DNA from 4 places in the Pantoea sp. X-Soil-YNGN-775 genome. Region 2 is predicted to be linked to each of the others. Evidence: predicted binding sites of a transcription regulator. Region 2 holds the regulator's gene; each other region holds the start of a gene.
What was found. The regulator LexA, encoded in region 2, represses DNA repair genes until DNA is damaged. The targets are predictions, from matches to a motif close to TNCTGTATGTACATACAGNA.
Positions count from the first base shown of each region.

Region 1: the regulator LexA is predicted to act here: its motif matches at 3,827-3,846, upstream of uvrB (excinuclease ABC subunit UvrB).
Region 3: the regulator LexA is predicted to act here: its motif matches at 2,388-2,407, upstream of mutH (DNA mismatch repair endonuclease MutH).
Region 4: the regulator LexA is predicted to act here: its motif matches at 3,398-3,417, upstream of umuD (translesion error-prone DNA polymerase V autoproteolytic subunit).

Region 1 covers NZ_AP035945.1:1,240,300-1,245,532, forward strand. The annotation lists gene bioF (8-amino-7-oxononanoate synthase) at 1-896, shown strand, start outside; gene bioC (malonyl-ACP O-methyltransferase BioC) at 880-1,635, shown strand; gene bioD (dethiobiotin synthase) at 1,632-2,303, shown strand; gene AC6I8I_RS05825 (ABC transporter ATP-binding protein) at 2,308-3,030, opposite strand; gene uvrB (excinuclease ABC subunit UvrB) at 3,923-5,233, shown strand, end outside.
Region 2 covers NZ_AP035945.1:290,245-295,477, reverse strand. The annotation lists gene AC6I8I_RS01305 (conjugal transfer protein TraF) at 1-1,242, opposite strand, end outside; gene zur (zinc uptake transcriptional repressor Zur) at 1,693-2,214, shown strand; gene AC6I8I_RS01295 (CsbD family protein) at 2,287-2,499, opposite strand; gene dinF (MATE family efflux transporter DinF) at 2,671-3,993, opposite strand; gene lexA (transcriptional repressor LexA) at 4,098-4,712, opposite strand; gene AC6I8I_RS01280 (diacylglycerol kinase) at 4,818-5,186, opposite strand.
Region 3 covers NZ_AP035945.1:3,304,385-3,309,617, reverse strand. The annotation lists gene AC6I8I_RS15370 (NADP(H)-dependent aldo-keto reductase) at 1-191, opposite strand, end outside; gene AC6I8I_RS15365 (YgdI/YgdR family lipoprotein) at 332-550, opposite strand; gene AC6I8I_RS15360 (TerC family protein) at 669-1,379, opposite strand; gene mutH (DNA mismatch repair endonuclease MutH) at 1,479-2,156, opposite strand; gene rppH (RNA pyrophosphohydrolase) at 2,841-3,368, shown strand; gene ptsP (phosphoenolpyruvate--protein phosphotransferase) at 3,381-5,233, shown strand, end outside.
Region 4 covers NZ_AP035945.1:1,840,832-1,846,064, forward strand. The annotation lists gene AC6I8I_RS08660 (glucose 1-dehydrogenase) at 1-511, opposite strand, end outside; gene AC6I8I_RS08665 (manganese catalase family protein) at 598-1,446, opposite strand; gene AC6I8I_RS08670 (biofilm development regulator YmgB/AriR family protein) at 1,735-1,992, opposite strand; gene AC6I8I_RS08675 (hypothetical protein) at 2,283-2,447, opposite strand; gene AC6I8I_RS08680 (hypothetical protein) at 2,533-2,757, shown strand; gene AC6I8I_RS08685 (hypothetical protein) at 2,850-3,101, opposite strand; gene umuD (translesion error-prone DNA polymerase V autoproteolytic subunit) at 3,438-3,857, shown strand; gene umuC (translesion error-prone DNA polymerase V subunit UmuC) at 3,860-5,128, shown strand.

The DNA of each region.
Region 1 (5,233 bases), 950 kb from region 2:
ATGCGGAGCTGGAAGCGCAGCTGGCGGACTGGCTCGGTTATGACCGGGCGCTGCTATTTATCTCTGGTTTTGCCGCCAATCAGGCAGTGATCCATCTGCTGGCAGAGGCTGACGATCGCATCCTGGCGGATAAGTTAACCCACGCTTCGCTGCTGGATGCCGCCAGCCACAGCCCTGCGCAGCTGCGCCGTTTTACACACAACAGCCCGGCGAGTCTGGCGGCGCGGCTGTCCTCGCCCTGCAGCGGTGAAACGCTGGTGGTAACCGAGGGCATTTTCAGCATGGATGGCGACAGTGCGCCGCTGGCGGCGATAGCGACCCAGACCCGGCAGGCCGGGGGCTGGCTGCTGGTAGACGATGCGCACGGTATCGGCGTGGTAGGCGAGCAGGGGCGCGGCAGTTGCTGGCAGCAGGGAGTCAGGCCTGAGTTGCTGGTGGTCACCTTTGGCAAAGCCTTTGGCGTCAGCGGAGCCGCACTGCTGTGCGACGCACAAACCGCTGACTATTTCCTGCAGTTCAGTCGCCATCTGATTTACTCAACTGCCATGCCCGCCGCCCAGGCGTCGGCGCTGCAGGCGTCCCTCGGCCAGGTGCAGCAGGGCGATGCGCTGCGTCAGCGGTTGCAGCAGAATATTCAGCGCTTCCGGCGCGGCGCGGCCTCGCTGCCGTGGCAACTGATGGATTCCGCCAGCGCGATTCAGCCATTAATCGTCGGCGGCAATGCGGAAGCGATGGCGCTCTCCGCCCGGCTGGCGGACGCGGGCTGCTGGGTCAGCGCGATCCGGCCGCCAACCGTCCCGCCCGGCACCGCCCGGCTGCGTATTACCCTGACGGCGGCGCATCAGCCGGATGACATCGACATTCTGCTGGAGGCGCTGCATGACGCTGCAGGTTGATAAACGCGCCGTGGCGCGGGCCTTTGGCCGGGCGGCCGGGCACTACGATGCGCATGCTGCCCTGCAGCGGCTGAGCGGTGACGCGCTGCTGGCCCGCGCCCCCGCGCGCAGTGGTCCGCAGCTGCTCGATGCCGGTTGCGGCACCGGCTGGTACAGCAAGCAATGGCGGGCGCGTGGTAAGCAGGTGACGGCACTGGATCTTTCACCGCAGATGCTGCAACAGGCGCGCGCCAATGATGCGGCGCAGCACTACCTCGCCGGGGATATCGATGCTCTGCCACTGACGGATGCCGGTTTTGATCTGGTATGGAGCAACCTGGCGGTGCAGTGGAGTGACGATCTGTCACAGGCGCTGAGCCAGTTCCGGCGGGTGCTGCGGCCCGACGGCGCGCTGCTGTTCTCGACCCTGAGCGCCGGATCGTTGCAGGAGGTGCATCAGGCCTGGTCGCATCTTGATGAACATCTTCACGCCAACCGGTTTCTCAGCGAGCAGCAGATCGCGGCAGCCTGTGCGGCCCACCGGCTGAGCTGTGAGTCAGCGCTGATCACCCTGCATTTTCCCGATGCGCTCAGCGCTATGCGTTCGCTGAAGGGGATTGGTGCCACCCATCTGCATCAGGGACGTGACGGTCCGCTGCTGACCCGACAACGGCTGGCACAGCTGGAGGCGCACTGGCCGCGCGATCGGCACGGTTTCCGCCTCAGTTATCATTTAATCTATGGAGTAAGTTCATCATGAAGCGCTGGTTTATCACCGGCACCGACACCGAAGTCGGTAAAACGGTCGCCAGTGGCGCACTGTTACAGGCGGCCCGGGCCGCAGGTTATCGCTGCGCCGGCTACAAGCCTGTCGCCTCCGGCTGTGAAATGACGCCGCAGGGGCTGCGCAACAGTGACGCGCTGGCGCTGCAGCGTTACAGCAGCGTGCCGTTAGACTATCAGCAGGTTAATCCGCTGGCGTTCCTTGAACCCACGTCACCGCACATCGTCAGTGCCGAAGAGGGCCGGCCGATCACCCATCAGGCGCTGTCGGCCGGACTGGCGGCGCTGGAACCGCTGGCTGACTGGATTCTGATCGAAGGGGCGGGCGGCTGGTACACCCCGTTATCCGCCACGCACACTTATGCCGACTGGGTCAGCACTGAACAGCTGCCGATTATTTTGGTGGTTGGCGTTAAACTGGGCTGCATCAATCACGCCATGCTGACCGCAGATGCGGTGCGGGCGCGGGGGTTGCGGCTGGCTGGCTGGATCGCCAACACCGTGGTGCCGCCCGGTCACCGTTATCAGGAATATCTCACCAGCCTGCAGCAGCGACTGCCCGCGCCCTGTCTCGGCACCATTCCGTATCTGACCGGGGCAGCGCAACTGGACCGCTGTGGCCAGTATCTGACCTTACCTGACTAAAGTCTCAGGCCACCGTCAGCCATTTGTTGACGGTGTGATCATCCAGCTGCGCCATTTTGCCCTGCGCCACGTTACGCCCGCGATGCAACAGCAGAAAATAGTCCGCCACGCGGCGTATCAGCGACAGTCGCTGCTCCAGCAGCAGGATGGTCAGGCCGTAGTCGAGATTCAGGCGGCGAATCAGATTCCCCATCTCCTCCTCCAGCCACGGTGACATCCCGTCGGTCGGCTCATCCAGAATCAGCAGCTTAGGCTGCAACACCAGCGCCCGCGCCAGGGCCAGCTGCTGCTGTTGATCGATCGGCAGATCGCCGCTGCGCTGCTGCCGCAGCGAATAGAGCGCCGGAAACAGGTCAAACACCATTTCGGGGATGGCGCGATGGCGGTCAGCCTGATTTGCCCCGGCCAGCAGGGCGATCAGCAAATTATCTTCCACGCTCATCTGGGTAAAAATATGGCGACCCTGCGGCACATAGCCAATCCCCATCTGCGCCCGCTGCTCCGCCGGTTGCAGCAGCAGGTCGGCGGGCGGTGAGCCATCCTCTTTCCAGGAGATCGATCCACTGTTGATCGGCAGCCTGCCCATGATGCAGTTCACCAGGGTGGTTTTCCCCATCCCGGGCCGGCCGAGAACGCCGGTGCAGGTGCCAGGCGACAGATCGAGATCGACATCCCACAGAATATGATTTTGACCGTAAAATTGATTTACCGAACGTAAACTCAGCATCTGACACTCTCCTTCCCGATCATTAGCCTGAATGCTTCCGCTCTGTGTCGTCTGGCAAACAAGTTATCAGCAAGGGCATGCTCCCCTTGCAGTACAGTGCGCTTGTGGCGCGATGACGCCACCCATTCTTGCAATTCCCAGGCCAGATCCCACCGCAGACTTTTTTCAGCCAGTAGCGCGGTGCGGCGGCGCTAAAAGATGAGCAGTGCTTATCAATTTCAACCGGTGATAACATTGCTGCACTTTTGTAGTGCCAGCGGGCGGTGTTTCTGGTGCAGAGGGACGATGACGAGGCAGCGATTCTGATTAAGAATGGGCAGCTAATGCAGCGGATTAGCGGGCGGAGTAAAGAAACTGGTAAAAAAAGCAGAACAATAGTGCAGCGACAGCGGCTAAATTTAGCGGAAAAAAAATTATTTTTAGCGAACCCGAGCGGCAGGGAAAAATTATACACAGCCGATGGCGGCGGGGCTGCCATCACTTATCCACCATTCCTGTGGATAACCTTGTGCATTAGGTAATGAAAACAGGTTGGAAGCGAGGAAATACGCGGCCTGGTTACATAATGTCGAGATTCTGGGCTTTTAGACATAAGTCAGTAAATTCAACTGCTTATTAAAAAACAAGCCTGCGAATTATCTGTCAGTTCATCGAACTGTAATTTTGTGACGGTCTATTGACAAATGTTAAATCCGATCCCCGCCTGGGGATAACCTTGCGCAACGGCCTGTGCGATGAAGCAAGCGGCAATCGACGGTGAAAAAGTATCCCGACAGTGACGATCACTCTGCCTTAATACTGTTTTTATATCCAGTATTATTTTCTGGCAAAATCACCATAGCAGAGTAAAATAGTGGGCTGCCCGCCGACTTCTTCAGCAGGAACTGCATTCATGAGTAAAGCCTTTAAATTGAATTCCGCTTTCAAACCTTCTGGCGATCAGCCAGAGGCGATTCGTCGTCTGAAAGAGGGGCTGGAAGATGGACTGGCCCACCAGACCTTATTAGGCGTAACCGGCTCGGGGAAAACCTTCACCGTCGCCAACGTGATTGCCGATCTCAACCGTCCAACCATGGTTTTAGCGCCCAACAAAACGCTGGCGGCGCAGTTGTACGGTGAAATGAAGGAGTTTTTCCCGGATAACGCAGTCGAATTTTTCGTCTCTTACTACGACTACTACCAGCCGGAAGCCTATGTGCCGAGTTCCGACACCTTTATCGAAAAGGATGCCTCGGTTAACGAACACATTGAGCAGATGCGTCTGTCGGCGACCAAAGCGCTGCTGGAGCGGCGCGATGTGATTGTGGTCGCCTCGGTTTCGGCGATCTACGGTCTGGGCGATCCCGATCTCTACCTGAAAATGATGCTGCACCTGACCCGCGGCATGATTATCGACCAGCGCAGCATTCTGCGCCGACTGTCGGAGCTGCAGTACACCCGCAACGATCAGGCGTTCCAGCGCGGTACGTTCCGGGTGCGCGGCGAAGTGATCGACATCTTCCCGGCCGAATCGGACGATATCGCCCTGCGCGTTGAACTGTTCGACGAAGAAGTAGAGCGCCTGTCGCTGTTTGACCCACTCACCGGCCAGATTGACTCGGTGGTGCCGCGCTTTACCATCTACCCGAAAACGCACTACGTGACGCCGCGTGAGCGCATTCTGCAGGCGATGGAAGATATCAAACTGGAACTGGCGGATCGCCGTCGGGTGCTGCTGGAGAACAATAAACTGCTGGAAGAGCAGCGTATTACCCAGCGTACCCAGTTTGACCTGGAGATGATGGGCGAGCTGGGCTACTGCTCCGGCATCGAAAACTATTCGCGCTATCTTTCCGGGCGCGGACCAGGCGAAGCGCCACCAACGCTGTTTGACTATCTGCCAGCCGATGGCCTGCTGGTGGTCGACGAATCGCACGTCACCATCCCGCAGATTGGCGGCATGTATAAAGGCGACCGGGCGCGTAAAGAGACGCTGGTGGAGTACGGTTTCCGTTTGCCGTCGGCGCTGGATAACCGTCCGATGAAGTTTGAAGAGTTTGAAGCACTGGCACCCCAGACTATCTACGTGTCGGCCACGCCGGGTAAATATGAGCTGGAAAAATCGGGCAGCGAAGTGATCGACCAGGTGGTGCGTCCTACCGGGCTGCTCGACCCGATTCTCGAAGTGCGTCCGGTGGCGACCCAGGTGGACGATCTGCTGTCG
Region 2 (5,233 bases):
GAAGCCCAGCTGCATCATCGCGCCCCAGGTATTATTCGCTCCAACCGAGCCAGCCAGATCCAGATGCACCGCTTTGTTAAACGGTGACAGGCCGAAACCGGCGGTTGCGACATTTTCATCGTTCGAACGCATATCCGCACGATAACCGGCACGCAGCTGTAACCAGTCGAGCACCCGATATTCCGCACCCACCGCCGCATACTGGCTGTTTTCCTGCGTTTTGAAGCGTTTGGTTTCGGTCAGGTCGACATCGCCGGTCACGGTGAACGGGCCTTTATCCCAGGCCAGACCGGTGGTGACCAGTGGACGGATCTGATAAGTATCGCGGAAGCCGTTGACCTCTTTGGTCTGCAGATCGCGGGATACCAGGTTTTGTCCGGTGATGCCCAGCGTCCAGTTTTCAGCAAACGTGGTCGCCAGACCGGCATCAACGTTAAAGCCGGTATCCGTACTGCGATACTGGCTATTGTTGATGTCACTTTTGTCATAGTTGTAAATGCTGGCGGTGTAGTTATACAGCCAGGTTTTTTGCACTTTCGGCGTGACGCCCACCGACACCGGCTGACCGGCAATGGTGAACTCATGTGCCAGTGCGACGCCATAGTCGGTGACCAGCGCCGCTAAACCGTTGGCGCTGGAGCGCAGGTTATTCTGGTCGCCCGGACGAGGAAGCACCGTGCCGTTAGCAACACCACGCAGATAGTCGATATCGCTCTGGACCACGTTGGCCCGCACGTGTGCTGTTCCATAGGCTTTGGTGATAAAGGCGAAAGGCAGCGTCTCGTTGGGAATAGTGACCGCCAGCGCCACCCCGGCGTTGCCGTCCGCTTTGTTGCCGCGCAAATCACTGAGCTGATTGGCGACATCGCCTGAGGCAGCGCGCACTTCAGGATAGCCCCGCAGATAATCGGCGAAGGTCAGGTTACCGATCACCTCGCGGTAGCGATCAACGGTATCGGTGATGTCATCCACTTTGTCGATCAGGTGATCTTTATCGGTGACCTGAATACCGGCGGAAGGGAAAATAATACTGACGCTATCGTCGGGTTTGGCTCGTGTCATTAAAGCCGGGTTGGCCAGCACGGCTGAGCCATAAAGAGAAGATGCAACGCCGGTTCCGCCCATGGCGTCATTGCGTGCATCGTACCAGGTCCCCGCCGCCATGGCGGAAGAAGAAAGGAAAAGCGCATTCACTACAGCGGTGTACTTCAGCGCTGAGCGTTGAGCGGATTTTTTCACCATTTGCCTGCCATCACCTGAGAAAGTGCCGTTGAAACATTCAACGACTGAATAGTTTGTTAGCCCTATTGTGAACCCTGGCTAACGCGTTATTGCTGTGAATTCAAAGGAAACAGTCGCTTAATTCAAAGGATTGGACGTTTTCCAATCAGTAAAACATTATTTTTGTTCAAAATACCCGATAATAAATAAAATAATACCAGACATTTCTTAAGTCTTTCTGAACATTACTTCTTAACTCAGTGAGATGCAAAGCAAAAGCGCGACAAAGGCCACCTTAGCCGGTCGACGAGTGGATCTGATTTGGGGCTGATAGCGGCCTCGCCTGCGCCTGAACTCGCGTTTTTGATCGACGTCCGAGCAGAATTTGCTGTTTTATCAGGCAACAACCAACCTCTGCGCCGCAAAAATTTGTGTGATAAAATAACATCACTTATCCAGCGGAGAGTTTCCATGTCAAACATGACGTCACAGCAAATAATGACCCAGGCGGAAAAACTGTGCCTGCAGCGCGGTGTGCGTCTGACATCGCAGCGGGCTGAAGTGTTGCGATTAATGGCTGAGCAGCCAGGATCGATCAGCGCTTATGATCTGCTGGATCAACTTCGGGTTAGCGAACCTCAGGCCAAGCCACCTACGGTCTATCGGGCGCTGGACTTCCTGCTGGAACAGGGCTTTATCCATCGGGTAGAGTCCAATAACAGCTATGTGATGTGTCACCATTTCGAGGCACCGGCACACACCTCAGTAATGCTGGTGTGCGATCGCTGTGCGGCAGTAACCGAAAAGCAGGCGCAGGGAGTAGAGAAGATTATTGCGACGCTGGCTGGAGAGGCGCAATTTGCTCTGCGTCACAGCGTGATTGAAGCACATGGATTATGTGAGAATTGTGTCGAAGTCGAAGCCTGCACCCATCATGAAAGTTGTCAGCACGATCATCAAAGTGAAGGTAAAAAGCGGGGAAAACGCGGGTAATGTGCACATCCTTGTGCGGGTGCCGGTATGAGCGTACCGGCGGGTAGGAGCTTTATCCGTAAATCTGTGTGATTACCAGCGGTAATCTTTGTTCTGACTTTCCCAGTCTGTTACTTCGCGCTCTGCATCTTCTTTGGCATAGCCGTAACGTTCCTGAATTTTTCCGACCAGCTGATCGCGTTTGCCTTCGATAACCTGCATATCATCGTCGGTCAGCTTGCCCCATTTCTCTTTCACTGTGCCTTTGAATTGCTTCCAGTTGCCGCTCGCTTGATCTTTATTCATGGCAGACCTCTATGTCATCCTTTGGTTACATCATTTATCTTGAAAGAAAACAAAATGACGATATAAAGCGCTGGTTCACTGCGCTGCTTACGGTTAATTGTAGTAGAAGATTTTAGGTTTGCCGAAACAATACAGAATAATCTGTAGCCTGAGCGCGTCAGAGGCTGGCTATCAGGCGTTAAACCAGCTGTTCTGCTGCCAGTGTTTACGCCAGATCAGCCACAGCGACAGACCACGCAGCGCCAGGAAAACGGTGACCGCCAGCCACAAGCCATGGTTGCCCAGCAGCGGGACGCTAAGCAGCGTCAGGAAGTAACCGAGTGCCGCCACCACCATGCTGTTACGCATCTCCCGGCCGCGGGTTGCACCGATGAACATGCCATCCAGCAGATAACACCAGACCCCCACCAGCGGCAGGATCACCTGCCATATCAGATAGCGATCGGCCGCCTGTTGCAGCTGTTCGATCGAGGTCAGCAGCGCCACGATGTGCGAACCGAAACACGCATAAATCAATGAGAACAGCAAGGCCACCACCAGCGCCTGTCGGCAGGCAGAGTGCCAGACGCGCAGCAGCCGGCTGCCATCCTTCGCACCATGCGCCTCACCGGCGAAGGCTTCAACCGCGTAGGCAAAACCATCCAGCGCATAGGCGGTAAAGGTGATAAACATCAGCAATACCGCGTTCACCGCCACCACCTGCGGACCGATGCGTGCGCCCAGCACCGTCAGCGAGGCAAAACAGAGCTGCAGCATTAACGAACGCAGCATAATGTCGCGATTAAGACGCAGCAGCCGCTTCATGTCACCGCGCCAGCTCTGCTTCAGCATTGCCGGGGTGATGCCACGCAGTTTCAATACCCGCCAGACCATCACCGCACCGACGGCCAGCGTTATATACTCTGCCAGTGCGGTCGCGGTTGCCGCGCCTGCCACACCCCAGTGCAGGCCCATCACCAGCCACAGATCGAGTACAATATTGACCAGATTGCCGATCACCAGCAGGATGACCGGCGCACGCGCGTACTGCACGCCCAGCAGCCAGCCAAGGATCACCAGATTTGCCAGAGTGGCGGGCGCACTTAACCAGCGGATCTGAATAAACAGTGCCGCCTGTTGCAAAACTTTGGGATCGCCGCCAATCAGATCGGCCGCCAGCGTAGTAATCGGCGAGCGCAGGCAGATGAACAGCACGCCAGCCAGCAGCGCAATAATTAAAGGCTGGGTCAGCGCACGTGTCAGTGCCAATTTATCGCCGGCACCAAAAGCCTGCGCCGTCAGGCCGGTGGTACTCATTCGAAGGAACAGCAGCAGCATGAAGAGGAAACTGGTGATTGTCGTACCGACCGCAACCCCGCCGAGGTAGACCGGGCTGTCGAGGTGACCAATGACAGCAGTATCGACCACCCCCAGTAAGGGAACGGTGATGTTAGAAAGGATCATCGGCAGCGCCAGCCGCCAGAGGTTTTTGTCGGTAGCCGTTAAAAAACGCATTCGCAGTTCCGTGCTCGGTGCCGCTGCAGAGAGGGGAGCAGCAGCGACAAAATTAGGGCAGACAGAATAGCATCAGATACTACGAATGCGTGGTTATGTCAGACTCAGAGCCATTCGCCGTTGCGAACCACGCCGACCGCCAGACCTTCGACCGTCAGCGACTGAGCGCGCGTATCGACGATAATTGGCTCAAAATCACTGTTTTCAGGCAGCAGATGCACAATAGCACCCTGCTTCTTCCAGCGTTTAACCGTTACTTCATCATCAATGCGGGCCACCACAACCTGGCCATTACGCACGTCCTGGGTTTTATGTACTGCGAGCAGGTCGCCATCCATAATCCCGATATCTTTCATCGACATTCCACTGACGCGCAGCAGAAAATCAGCAGAAGGTTTGAACAGGCCCGGATCAACTTTGTAATGGGTTTCGATGTGCTCCTGCGCCATGATCGGCTCACCGGCAGCAACCCGGCCAATCAACGGCAGACCTTCAGACGCATCTTCTTCCATCAACAGGCGAATACCGCGTGAGGCGCCAGAAACAATCTCAATCACCCCTTTACGTGCCAGTGCCTTAAGATGCTCTTCTGCCGCGTTCGGCGAGCGGAAACCCAGCTGCGCGGCAATTTCTGCACGCGTAGGCGGCATGCCCGTTTGAGTAATATGGTCGCGAATCAGGTCATAGACCTGCTGCTGCCTGCTGGTTAATGCTTTCATCCCGCCCCCTGGTTGTTTATACAGTCGCTGTGAGTATATACAGGTATTGGTGAAATGGAAACCGATTCTCAGGCAAAACGCGCCATCTGACGCGTTGTGGAAGGCTTATCGCAAATGCGACCAAAGCAGCGCGATCCAGACAAACAGTGCCAGTAAGATGCTGATCAGCACCGCCGCGGAGCCCATATCCTTGGCCCGTCCGGCCAAAGGGTGGCGCTCCTGACCGATACGATCCACTACCGCCTCAATGGCGCTGTTGAGGATTTCGACAATGACCACCAGCACCACAGCGCCGATCATCAGAATGCGGGAGACGATATCGACATCCAGCCAGCAGGCGACAATAATGGCGGCCAGCGCGGCCAGCGCCTCCTGGCGGAAAGCGGCTTCGTGTTGCCAGGCGGCGCGCAGGCCCTGCCATGAATAACCTGCGGCTTTCACTATTCTTACAAAACCGGTGGCATTATTTGCCATAGTAAGTGGAACCCTTTCATCGGATTGACGTCAATGTCTGGGCTGCG
Region 3 (5,233 bases), 1.2 Mb from region 2:
AGACCCTGGGTTTCCGGACGCGGTGGTACCGGATACATTTCGGCGGTATCAATAAAATTAATGCCGGAACGAATAGCCAAATCCAGCTGGGCATGGGCGTCGGCTTCACTGTTCTGCTCGCCAAACGTCATGGTGCCCAACCCCAGCTGACTCACTTCCAGCGTGCTATGGGGAATACGATGATAGTGCATTGCCAGCTTCCTTTTCTTTATGGAATGGAATGTTGTGTCCTCAGGGACTATAGCGCGAGCAATGGCGGGGAAGGAAGGGGGAAAAGTCGGGGAAATCGCCTGCCAGTGGGGAATCTGTGGCAGGCGAGACAATTTCGCACTTAGCGTTCAATGATGGTCGAAACCTCATCGCCGTTAATCTGTACTGCGTGACCCGACTGATCGGTGTACTGCACCAGCCCGGTCTCTTTATCAATGGTCGGCTTACCTTCGGTCATAATCATCCGGCCATCTTTCGTTGCCATCACATAATCAGAACTGCATCCGCTTAACATCGCTGCGGTTAGTGCCACAATGGCGATACCTGCCCATCCTTTCATCACGCCTCATCTCCACACATCATCGACTGCAAAAAGTGTAGTAATAAATCGTTTTGCCGGCCGGAGTAATCGTAGGAATCTGAAAATTTGCGGGCGAGCACGCTCGCCCTTGACATTTCTATGCGGTTTTTTTCTTACTGCGCATCAGGTTAAGGCACTCAACCGCCATTGAGAAGAACATGGCGAAATAAATGTAACCTTTTGGTACATGCACCGCGAAACTCTCCAGAATCAGGGTAAAACCGACCAGAATCAGGAAAGCTAACGCCAGCATTTTAACCGACGGATGGCGCTCAACGAACTCACCAATGCTGCGGGCAGCGAACATCATCATCAGCACCGCGATCACCACGGCCGCCATCATGATAAACAGATGATCGGAGAGGCCGATGGCGGTAATCACCGAATCCAGACTGAAAATAATATCCAGCAGCATGATCTGCACGATCGCACCGAGGAACGAATGGACGTTAGATTTTTGTTCCGCTTCGTTACCTTCGATGGTTTCGTGGATCTCCATGCTCGATTTCCACAGCAGGAACAGACCACCAGACAGCAGGATCAGATCGCGGGCAGAGAACGCATGGTCCATCAGGGTAAACAGCGGATTCGTCAACCGGGCGACCCAGGCGATAGAGGCCAGCAGGGCCAGACGCATTAACATTGCGCCCAACAAACCGATACGGCGCGCGCTGGCTTGTTGATGCTTTGGCAGTTTAGCGACCACTAACGACAGGAAAATAATGTTATCAATACCCAGTACCACCTCAAGGATGGTCAGGGTTCCCAGTGCCAGCCAGGCGTTGGGATCGGCAATCCACTCAAACATACCTACATTCAATCCTAAACGAAAATTAAACGGGGATTATACGCATTGAATTTGCTTCTCTCCCACAAAATTGCGCCACATCAGATCAGAATGTCATTGTTAAAGCAGGAAGTGGCGCGCCAGCAGCGGTCCGGTAAAACTTTTTTTCAGGTAGAAACCGCGCGGTAAGGTTAGGATCGGTTGGCCGCGATCGCCAATTCCTTCGGTCAGGGCTTTACTGTTGGCTGCTTTGGGACGGATTTGCAGCCAGGCACCGTGCCGTGCCGTGATCTGCTCAACCCTGCCCAGCACGATCATATCCATCAGCTCCTCCCAGTCCTGCCGTAACATCTCATCTTCTTCCGCGTCGGGGCTCCAGAGTAACGGCGCGCCGACCCGGCGCTGCCGCAGCGGAATATCCCGCTGGCCTTCAACCGGGATCCACAACACCCGCGACAGTTTGTGTCGCACGTGGCTGTTCTGCCAGGTGACGCCACTGTTGCCGGTGAGCGGGGCGACGCAGACAAAGGTGGTTTCCAGCGGTTTGCCACTGGCATCAATCGGAATGGTTTTCAGTTCAATGCCGAGATGGGCGAAGTCCTGTTCGGCTTTGCTGCCGGCGCTGGCCCCGAGATGCAATTCCAGCAGCATACCGACCCAGCCTTTATCGCGTTTCAGATCGGCAGGCATCGTCAGGCCCGCCCGTTCGGCCAGCGTTTCCAGCGTTAACCCGGCTAAATCCTGCGCCCTGGCCAGCAGGGTGGCTTCATCTTCAGGCGGTGCTGGCAGGTAGTTCATATTAATGACTCGCAGTGCTCAAAAAATGTACAGGATGTTGCACAGTGGGTTTACCCGAAATATTTACCGTGCTGAGCGGGGATAATAACATGATAGATCGTGCTTTTTTTACTGATTGACCCTGGCAATATTATGGGACGCTTCAGGTTATCCCAACTTACTCGCAACAATGAACAGGATCTCATACCGGGTTATCCACAGAAAAATGGGATAACCGGCCTGACTGTGCGGTACTGGTTCCATTTACAGCCTTGACTTTCGCACTTTTGGGCATAATTTGCCCGCTCTGGCCTAAGGCTGAGCGATTCGTTGTGGATAAGATGCTGGCTGGTTAAAATTCGCTCAACTGTAAGGGGGGAACAGTTTTATCGGTCGATTAGCCGAGCCGGGATTTATCAGTTAGCTTGTTTTCATTATAATAATCATGATGATAATAAATTTTCCTTTTTTGGTATTACAGACGCATCCCGCAAGGTTATTCAGTTAACTCCCGCGTTCTGCACAAAGCTATCCACAGAAAAGGTGAATAAGATCGACTTTTCTGGCTGCGATTGTTTATAACTAGCGGCTTCTCTGTGAGTTATCCCGAAGTTTTGCGCTTAACACCCCGTGAATCCAGTGGTTTACCGCCTGTAAGGAGTGTGAAACAATCAGGCTATTCAAATTTAGCTTTGAGGTAGTCCGGTGATCGATGATGATGGCTACCGCCCGAATGTTGGTATCGTAATTTGTAACAGGCAGGGACAAGTGTTATGGGCCAGGCGCTTTGGACAGCACTCCTGGCAATTTCCTCAGGGAGGCATCAATCCCGGTGAAACCGCTGAACAGGCGATGTATCGCGAACTGTTCGAAGAAGTAGGGTTACACCGTAAAGATGTTCGAATACTTGCATCTACCCGTAACTGGTTGCGCTACAAGTTGCCAAAACGTTTGGTGCGTTGGGACACAAAGCCGGTATGTATCGGCCAGAAACAAAAGTGGTTTCTTCTGCAGTTAATGTCTAATGACGCGGATATCAATGTGCAGCACAGCAGCACGCCTGAGTTCGACGGCTGGCGCTGGGTGAGCTTCTGGTATCCGGTGCGTCAGGTTGTCTCCTTCAAGCGCGACGTCTATCGTCGGGTAATGAAGGAATTCGCTGGCGTGGTGATGTCTATGCAGGAGAGTGCGGGGCAGCGAAACAATCCTGCCCATCGACGTAAGAGAGGATAGGCCACGCCCTTTATGCTCACTCAGTTGCGCGAAATTGTAGAAAAAGTGGCGAGTGCGCCGCGTCTGAATGAAGCACTCGACATTCTGGTCAATGAGATCTGTCTGGCGATGGAAACGGAAGTCTGTTCCGTTTACCTCGCCGATCACGATCGTCGCTGCTATTACCTGATGGCGACGCGCGGACTGAAAAAGCCGCGCGGCCGCACCGTGACGCTGGCGTTTGACGAAGGCATTGTCGGGTTAGTCGGCCGTCTGGCCGAGCCGATCAACCTTGCTGACGCGCAGAGTCACCCCAGCTTTAAATATATCCCCGCAGTTAAAGAGGAGCGCTATCGCTCCTTCCTCGGCGTGCCTGTTATCAGCCGTCGCCAGTTGCTTGGCGTGCTGGTGGTCCAGCAGCGTGAACATCGCCAGTTCGACGAGAGTGAAGAATCGTTTCTGGTGACGCTGGCCACACAGATGGCGGCGCTGCTGTCGCAATCGCAGATGGGCCAGCTGTTTGGCCAGTTCCGCCAGACCCGGGTGCGCGCGATTGCGGCAGCACCCGGTGTGGCGGTGGCACCGGGCTGGGTCGATGAGACGCAGCCGCTGCTCGATCAGGTTTCCGCCGCGTCCACGCTGGACGTTCAGCGCGAACGTGAACGCCTGTCGCTCGCCATGAGCGAGGCCGCCAGTGAGTTCCGCCGCTTCAGTAAACGATTTAGCGCCAGCGTGCAGAAAGAGAGCGCGGCGATCTTCGACCTTTACTCGCATCTGTTAACCGATGCCCGGCTGAAAAAAGATCTGTTCGATGAGATCGAACGCGGATCGGTGGCGGAGTGGGCGGTTAAACAGGTAATCGAGAAGTTTGCCGAACAGTTCGCCCGGCTGACCGACAGCTATCTGCGCGAACGCGCAGGCGATCTGCGGGTGCTCGGTCAGCGGCTGCTATTTCACCTTGATGATTCGCTGGTGGGCACCAATGCCTGGCCGGAGCGCTTCGTGCTGGTGGCCGATGAGCTGACCGCCACCTCGCTGGCTGAACTGCCGCACGAACGGCTGGCTGGGGTAGTGGTGCGCGACGGCGCGGCCAACTCTCACGCGGCGATCCTGACGCGCGCTATGGGTATCCCGACGGTGATGGGCGCCGATATTCTGCCGCATCAGCTGAATAAACGGTTGCTGATCGTCGATGGTTACCGTGGCGAGCTGTTAATCGACCCCGAACCGGTGCTGGTGCAGGAGTATCAGCGTCTGATCAGCGAAGAAAATGCGCTGAGCAAGATGGCGGAAGGAGTAGTCGATCAACCAGGTGAGCTGAAAAGCGGCGAGCGCATACAGGTGATGCTCAATGCTGGTTTAAGTCCGGAGCATGAACAGGCGCTGGGCAGTTGGGTTGACGGCATCGGTCTTTATCGTACCGAAATTCCCTTCATGCTGCAGAATGGCTTCCCGTCAGAAGAGGAGCAGGTGGCGCAGTATCAGGGCATGTTGCAGCTGTTTCACAACAAGCCCGTCACGCTGCGCACCCTCGATGTCGGTGCAGATAAACAGCTGCCCTACATGCCGATCAGTGAAGAAAATCCCTGTCTGGGCTGGCGCGGCATCCGCCTGACGCTTGACCAGCCGGAAATTTTTCTGGTGCAGGTCCGGGCGATGCTGCGGGCGAATGCGGCATCCGGCAATCTCAGTATTCTGCTGCCGATGATCAGTCATATTGATGAAATCGACGAAGCGAAACGGCTGATCGACCGCGCCGGTCGTGAAGTAGAAGAGATGCTGGGCTATGCCATCCCCGCGCCGCGCATTGGCATCATGATCGAAGTGCCGTCGATGCTGTTTATGATCCCGCATCTGGCGTCGCGCGTAGATTTTGTTTCAGTCGG
Region 4 (5,233 bases), 1.6 Mb from region 2:
CCGGCATATGCGGCACCGCCGCTTTGGTGATGCGGAACAGGGCGTAAAGATTGGTTTTCATCGTCCGGTCAAACTCGTCATCGCTGATTTCATCCAGCGATTCACGTGTCATCTGATAAGCCGCATTGTTCACCAGAATGTTGATCTCACCAAATGCCTCTACCGCTTTCTCAACAATGGCGGAACAGTGTGCTGCCTCAGTAATATCGCCTGGCACCAGAATCGCTTTCTGGCCTGCGGCTTCGACCAGCCGGGCGGTATCCTGCGCATCTTCATGTTCATCAAGGTAAGAGATCAGGACATCGGCCCCTTCGCGGGCAAACGCGATGGCGACCGCCCGGCCGATGCCGGAATCGCCGCCGGTAATAATGGCTTTTTTGCCCGCCAGCCGGCCTGAGCCCTGATAACTTTGTTCACCATGATCGGGCTGTGGCTGCATGGCCGCGGTTTTACCCGGCGGCGTTTGTTGCTGTTCGGCGAAAGGGGGTTGCGGGCGTTGAGTTGATGACATGAATATTCCTCCATAAAAATCCGTTAGCGTAAAACAACCAATCAGGGCCGCGGGAATGGCGGCCCTGACTGACACGCTGGCGTCAATTAAGGTTTCGGTGACGCAACGCCGTTAATCTGCTCCTGCTGCGCGCCTGAGCCTGGACGAGCGTTACCGAGCAGCGGCTCATCACCGAGGATCTCCGGCTGCTGTTTCGCGCTGAACTGACCGTGACCGTCATAGGCCGGGCCGTTGCTCCAGCGGCCTTCCGGCAGCGGTTTATCCAGCGAGGTGTTCAGGCAGTAGTAAGAGTGCTCCTGCGCTTCATGCTCCTGCGGGAAGCTGTTCGGAATCGGCAGCGAAGCATTCAGGCCGCCCATCTCTTCAATCACCGCCAGCCACTGCTGCTGATGCATGGTGTCACGGGCGATAAGGAACGACAGGAAGTCCTTCATCCCTTTATCTTCCGTCATATTGTACAGCCGGGTCGCCAGCACGCGGCCGGTGGCTTCAGCCGTGACGTTAGCCAGCATATCGGCCGCCACGTTGCCGGAAGCATAGATATGGCTCATGTCGAACGGCATACCGTTGGCGTTCACCGGCATCGCTGACAGCCCGGATGAGAGAATATGGCGCGGGTTCATACCGCCCAGAATGGCGTTAACCACCGGATCTTTGGCTGAAGCTTCCTGATAGGAGAGCGGTGCGCCCTCAAGGTTGAGTGCCACTGCATAGCCCAGCATTTCGATATGGCTGAGTTCTTCGGTTGCGGTGGAGATCAGCAGATCCCGAATCCGGGCATCGCCACGCGCGCCCATTGCCTGGAAAAAGTATTGCATCGCCACACGGATTTCACCCTCTACGCCACCAATGGCTTGCTGTAACAGCATGGCGAATTCTGGATCTGGTTTCTCGACGCGAACCGGGAACTGGAGTTTTGATGAATGATGAAACATGATTTTTTCCTCGTCAGTGTTTGCACTCGATGCAGGAAAAAGCCTGGACAGGGATAGCGAAAAAAGAAAGCGTAACGAGAGCAATTAGCTGGCAAGTAAGGGGCGATAAGCGGCAAAAAAACGCGAAAAATGGATAAGCGGCTGGCCCGCCGATGAGGGCTGATTACAGCAGAATGACGACGCTGAACACCGGGAAAAAGGGCGTAAAAAAGCCCCGCAGGCGGGGCAAATTTTCGGAAAGAAAAGCATCCGTGCTAATCAGTGATCCCTCACAACAGACACAGGATGTCAGCTGTTACTGGTCGACGACGCATTTTGCAGAACGTGTTCCAGTGCCTGACGATAAATATCCTGTTTAACCACGTCACGCTCGCTCTCCAGGCGGTGAATCAGACCCAGAACGAGGTCTTTGTCGGAAACGTGGGTTTTGTAATGCGCGAGTTCAGCATGGACGGCTGCAATAACTTCTTTCTCGCTGGTAACCGGAGTGCCAGAGTTCATGAAGTATTCAGAAATCTGAGACTCTGTATTGATTGTCGTTTGCATATCAGGCCTCATCAAAAAGGGGGGGTAAATGCGCCATTTCAGGTCCGGTCAGGGGACGACGCAAAAAAAGAGCATCTGAAGGTGGAAATCCACGACACCTTCAGATGCGGTGCAAGGCACCTTTCGTTACAAGTGACTTAACATCACGGCGCAAAGTTATACAAAAACGACAAACTTGTACAACGAAATTCGATAAAATTTTACTGGTCGGTGGTGTATTATATTTGCATGTTTAAAAAATTTAAGGTTTTTTTCTTATAAAATCTCATTAAATACAGAAAGTTAAATATTTATGTTTGCGTTTCAGGCTCTTTATCCATCAAATCCGCTGAAACGATATCTCCGCTAAACGCTGTCCGATCAGGTGATTTTTTACGAAAACCTGTACAGGTTTGGGCAGTAAAACGGCGTGGCGAGACACCAACAGACGACGCACCGGTTGCAATCTTATTCATCTGACCGTGAAGCCAGCACAATTCACTTCACACCTGCGGCGCAGAAGGCTAAGGTTTAGCGCTTACTTATCAGAAGGAGATGATCATGATTAACGACTATTTCGCGCTTCCGCCTGCTGGCATCACGCAGGAACAACACAAGCGCACGGTGGCAGTGGCAGCTGCGCTGGCGGTAGCTAAAGAGTCAGTCAGTGCGTCAACCTCGGCGACCGGTTCCAAAACGGCGTGGGATCTGCAGGCGGTAGCCAATGAAATTGCTAATCTGGCGGATGCGATTCAGGATGCGCTGGAAAGCGATAGCGAGGTGTAAATCTGGCACCTGATGCGGTGTGGCGTCGGGCCGGGTGCCAGCACCGGATCGCCGCTGAGGCCCGGCAACGTATCGGCTGCCGGGTGTAGCGCTTATTCTACTGACGGCGGCTCATATTTAATGTACTGCCGCAATGTGTCATGAATTGCCCGGTTATTGCCTTCATCCAGACCGCGTCCGGCATATTCTTTCGCCAGCGCCGCCAGCACATCATCAAACTTACCTTTGTAGTTGAGATTATTCAGCGCAATTTGCTGACCGAGGATCTCTTTTAATACCGTGGTCTCTACTTTTAGCTGACGGACTTCCTCTTCAAGATGTTTGATTCGCGCATCGTCTGACATAACACCTCCATGATTAAACACCGCAGAATAACCATGCCGCGCCGGATATTCAAACAACGCAGGTCGCCAACAGACTTTGTCAGATTTTCCTTAAGTCAGAATAATACAGTAGCCGGCGAGGTTATTCCGGCACTTCCGATCAACACTCCGCGTCAGTCAGGTAGTGCAGTGATAGTGATCACTTTCTGCTGAATATTACGCCAGCGCAAAAAAACGCCACAAAAAAAAGTGCATTGTCATCAACCCCTTCGCTTAAACCTTTTCCGTTGCGCTTGATTAAAAGGGTAATTCGATATTACTGTGTTTATATACAGTTATCTGAAAAGGAGTGTCATTATGGAATTCATCAAACCTGCGGACCTGCGCGCCGTTATGCCGTTGCCGTTGTACATCGAACGGGTACCCTGCGGATTTCCCTCTCCGGCGCAGGACTATGTCGAACAAAGAATTGATTTGAACGCGCTGATGGTTCAGCGGCCCAGCGCCACCTATTTCGTCCGGGTGAGCGGCGAATCGATGATCGACGCGGGTATTAACGACGGTGACATGCTGGTGGTCGACAGTTCGCTGACCGCCGCCCATGGCGATATTGTGGTCGCCGCCGTTGACGGTGAATTCACGGTCAAACGCCTCCAGCTCCATCCCTGCCTGCAACTGATGCCGATGAATACCCAGTTCAGGCCAATCGCCATTAAAACGGAAGATGCGCTTGAGGTGTTTGGTGTGGTGACCTTCGTCATTAAATCGACTCATTAATCATGTTCGCGCTGGTCGACGTGAACAGTTTTTATGCCTCGTGTGAAACGGTGTTCCGACCCGATCTGCGCGGCAAGCCGGTGGTGGTGCTGTCGAATAATGACGGCTGTGTCATTGCCCGCAGCGCTGAGGCGAAACGGGTGGGCATCAAAATGGGCGCACCCTATTTTAAAATGCGTGAGGAGCTGACGCGCCATGGGGTGCAGGTCTTCAGCTCGAACTATGCGCTTTACGCCGATATGAGCCATCGGGTGATGACCATCCTGGAAGAGATGGCCCCTTCGGTTGAGATCTATTCGATCGATGAAGCGTTTCTGGATCTGACCGGCGTGCGTAACTGTACGGTGCTGGAAACCTTTGGCCGCCAGGTCCGGGATCGGGTGTTGAAAGAGACGCATCTGACCGTCGGCGTCGGCATCGCCCAGACTAAAACGCTGGCGAAGCTGGCTAATTTTGCCGCCAAGAAGTGGAGCAAAACCGGCGGTATCGTCGACCTGTCGGACCCTGAGCGGCAGAAAAAGCTGCTGGCGTTAATTGATGTCGCCGACGTCTGGGGCGTGGGCCGCCGCATCGCGAAACGGCTGAATGCAATGGGGATCGAGACGGCACAGGATCTGGCCGCCCAAAGCCCCCCGTCCATTCGTAAACATTTTAATGTGGTGCTGGAGCGCACGGTCAGGGAACTGCGCGGCGAGCCCTGTCTGGAACTGGAAGAGTTCGCCCCGGTGAAGCAGCAGATCATGTGTTCGCGATCGTTTGGCAGCCGCATTTCAGATTACCAGCAGATGCGACAAGCCATCTGCGCCTACGCTGAACGGGCGGCAGAAAAACTGCGGCGGGAAAAGCAGTATTGCCGTCAGGTTGGCGTATTTGTGCGTACCAGTCCGCATGCGGCCAACGAAACGTTCTATGGCAATCAGTCCACCGGTCAGCTGCTGACGCCGACTCACGACACGCGTGACATTATCCGCGTCGCCATGGCGTGCCTGGATAATATCTGGGTAGAGGGCCACCGCTATATGAAAGCCGGTATCCTGCTGGGTGATTTTTTCAGTCAGGGCGTTGCCCAGCTTAATCTGTTCGATGAGGTGCCACCGCGAGCTGACAGCGAGGTACTGATGCAGCTGGTTGACCGCATCAACCAGAGCGGCGGTGGAAAGCTGTGGTTTGCCGGTCAGGGCATTCACAAAGAGTGGGCGATGAAGCGCGATATGCTGTCGCCCGCCTATACTACCCGTCTGACCGATTTACCGGTCGCGAAAGTGAAGTAAGAGCCTGCTATTTTTACTTGCGTTGTCGCATGATGATTTCTGGTTAAAAGCTTTTTTTATCACGAACTGAAATTATTTGGCCGTTATCCTTTACCTGGCCCGACC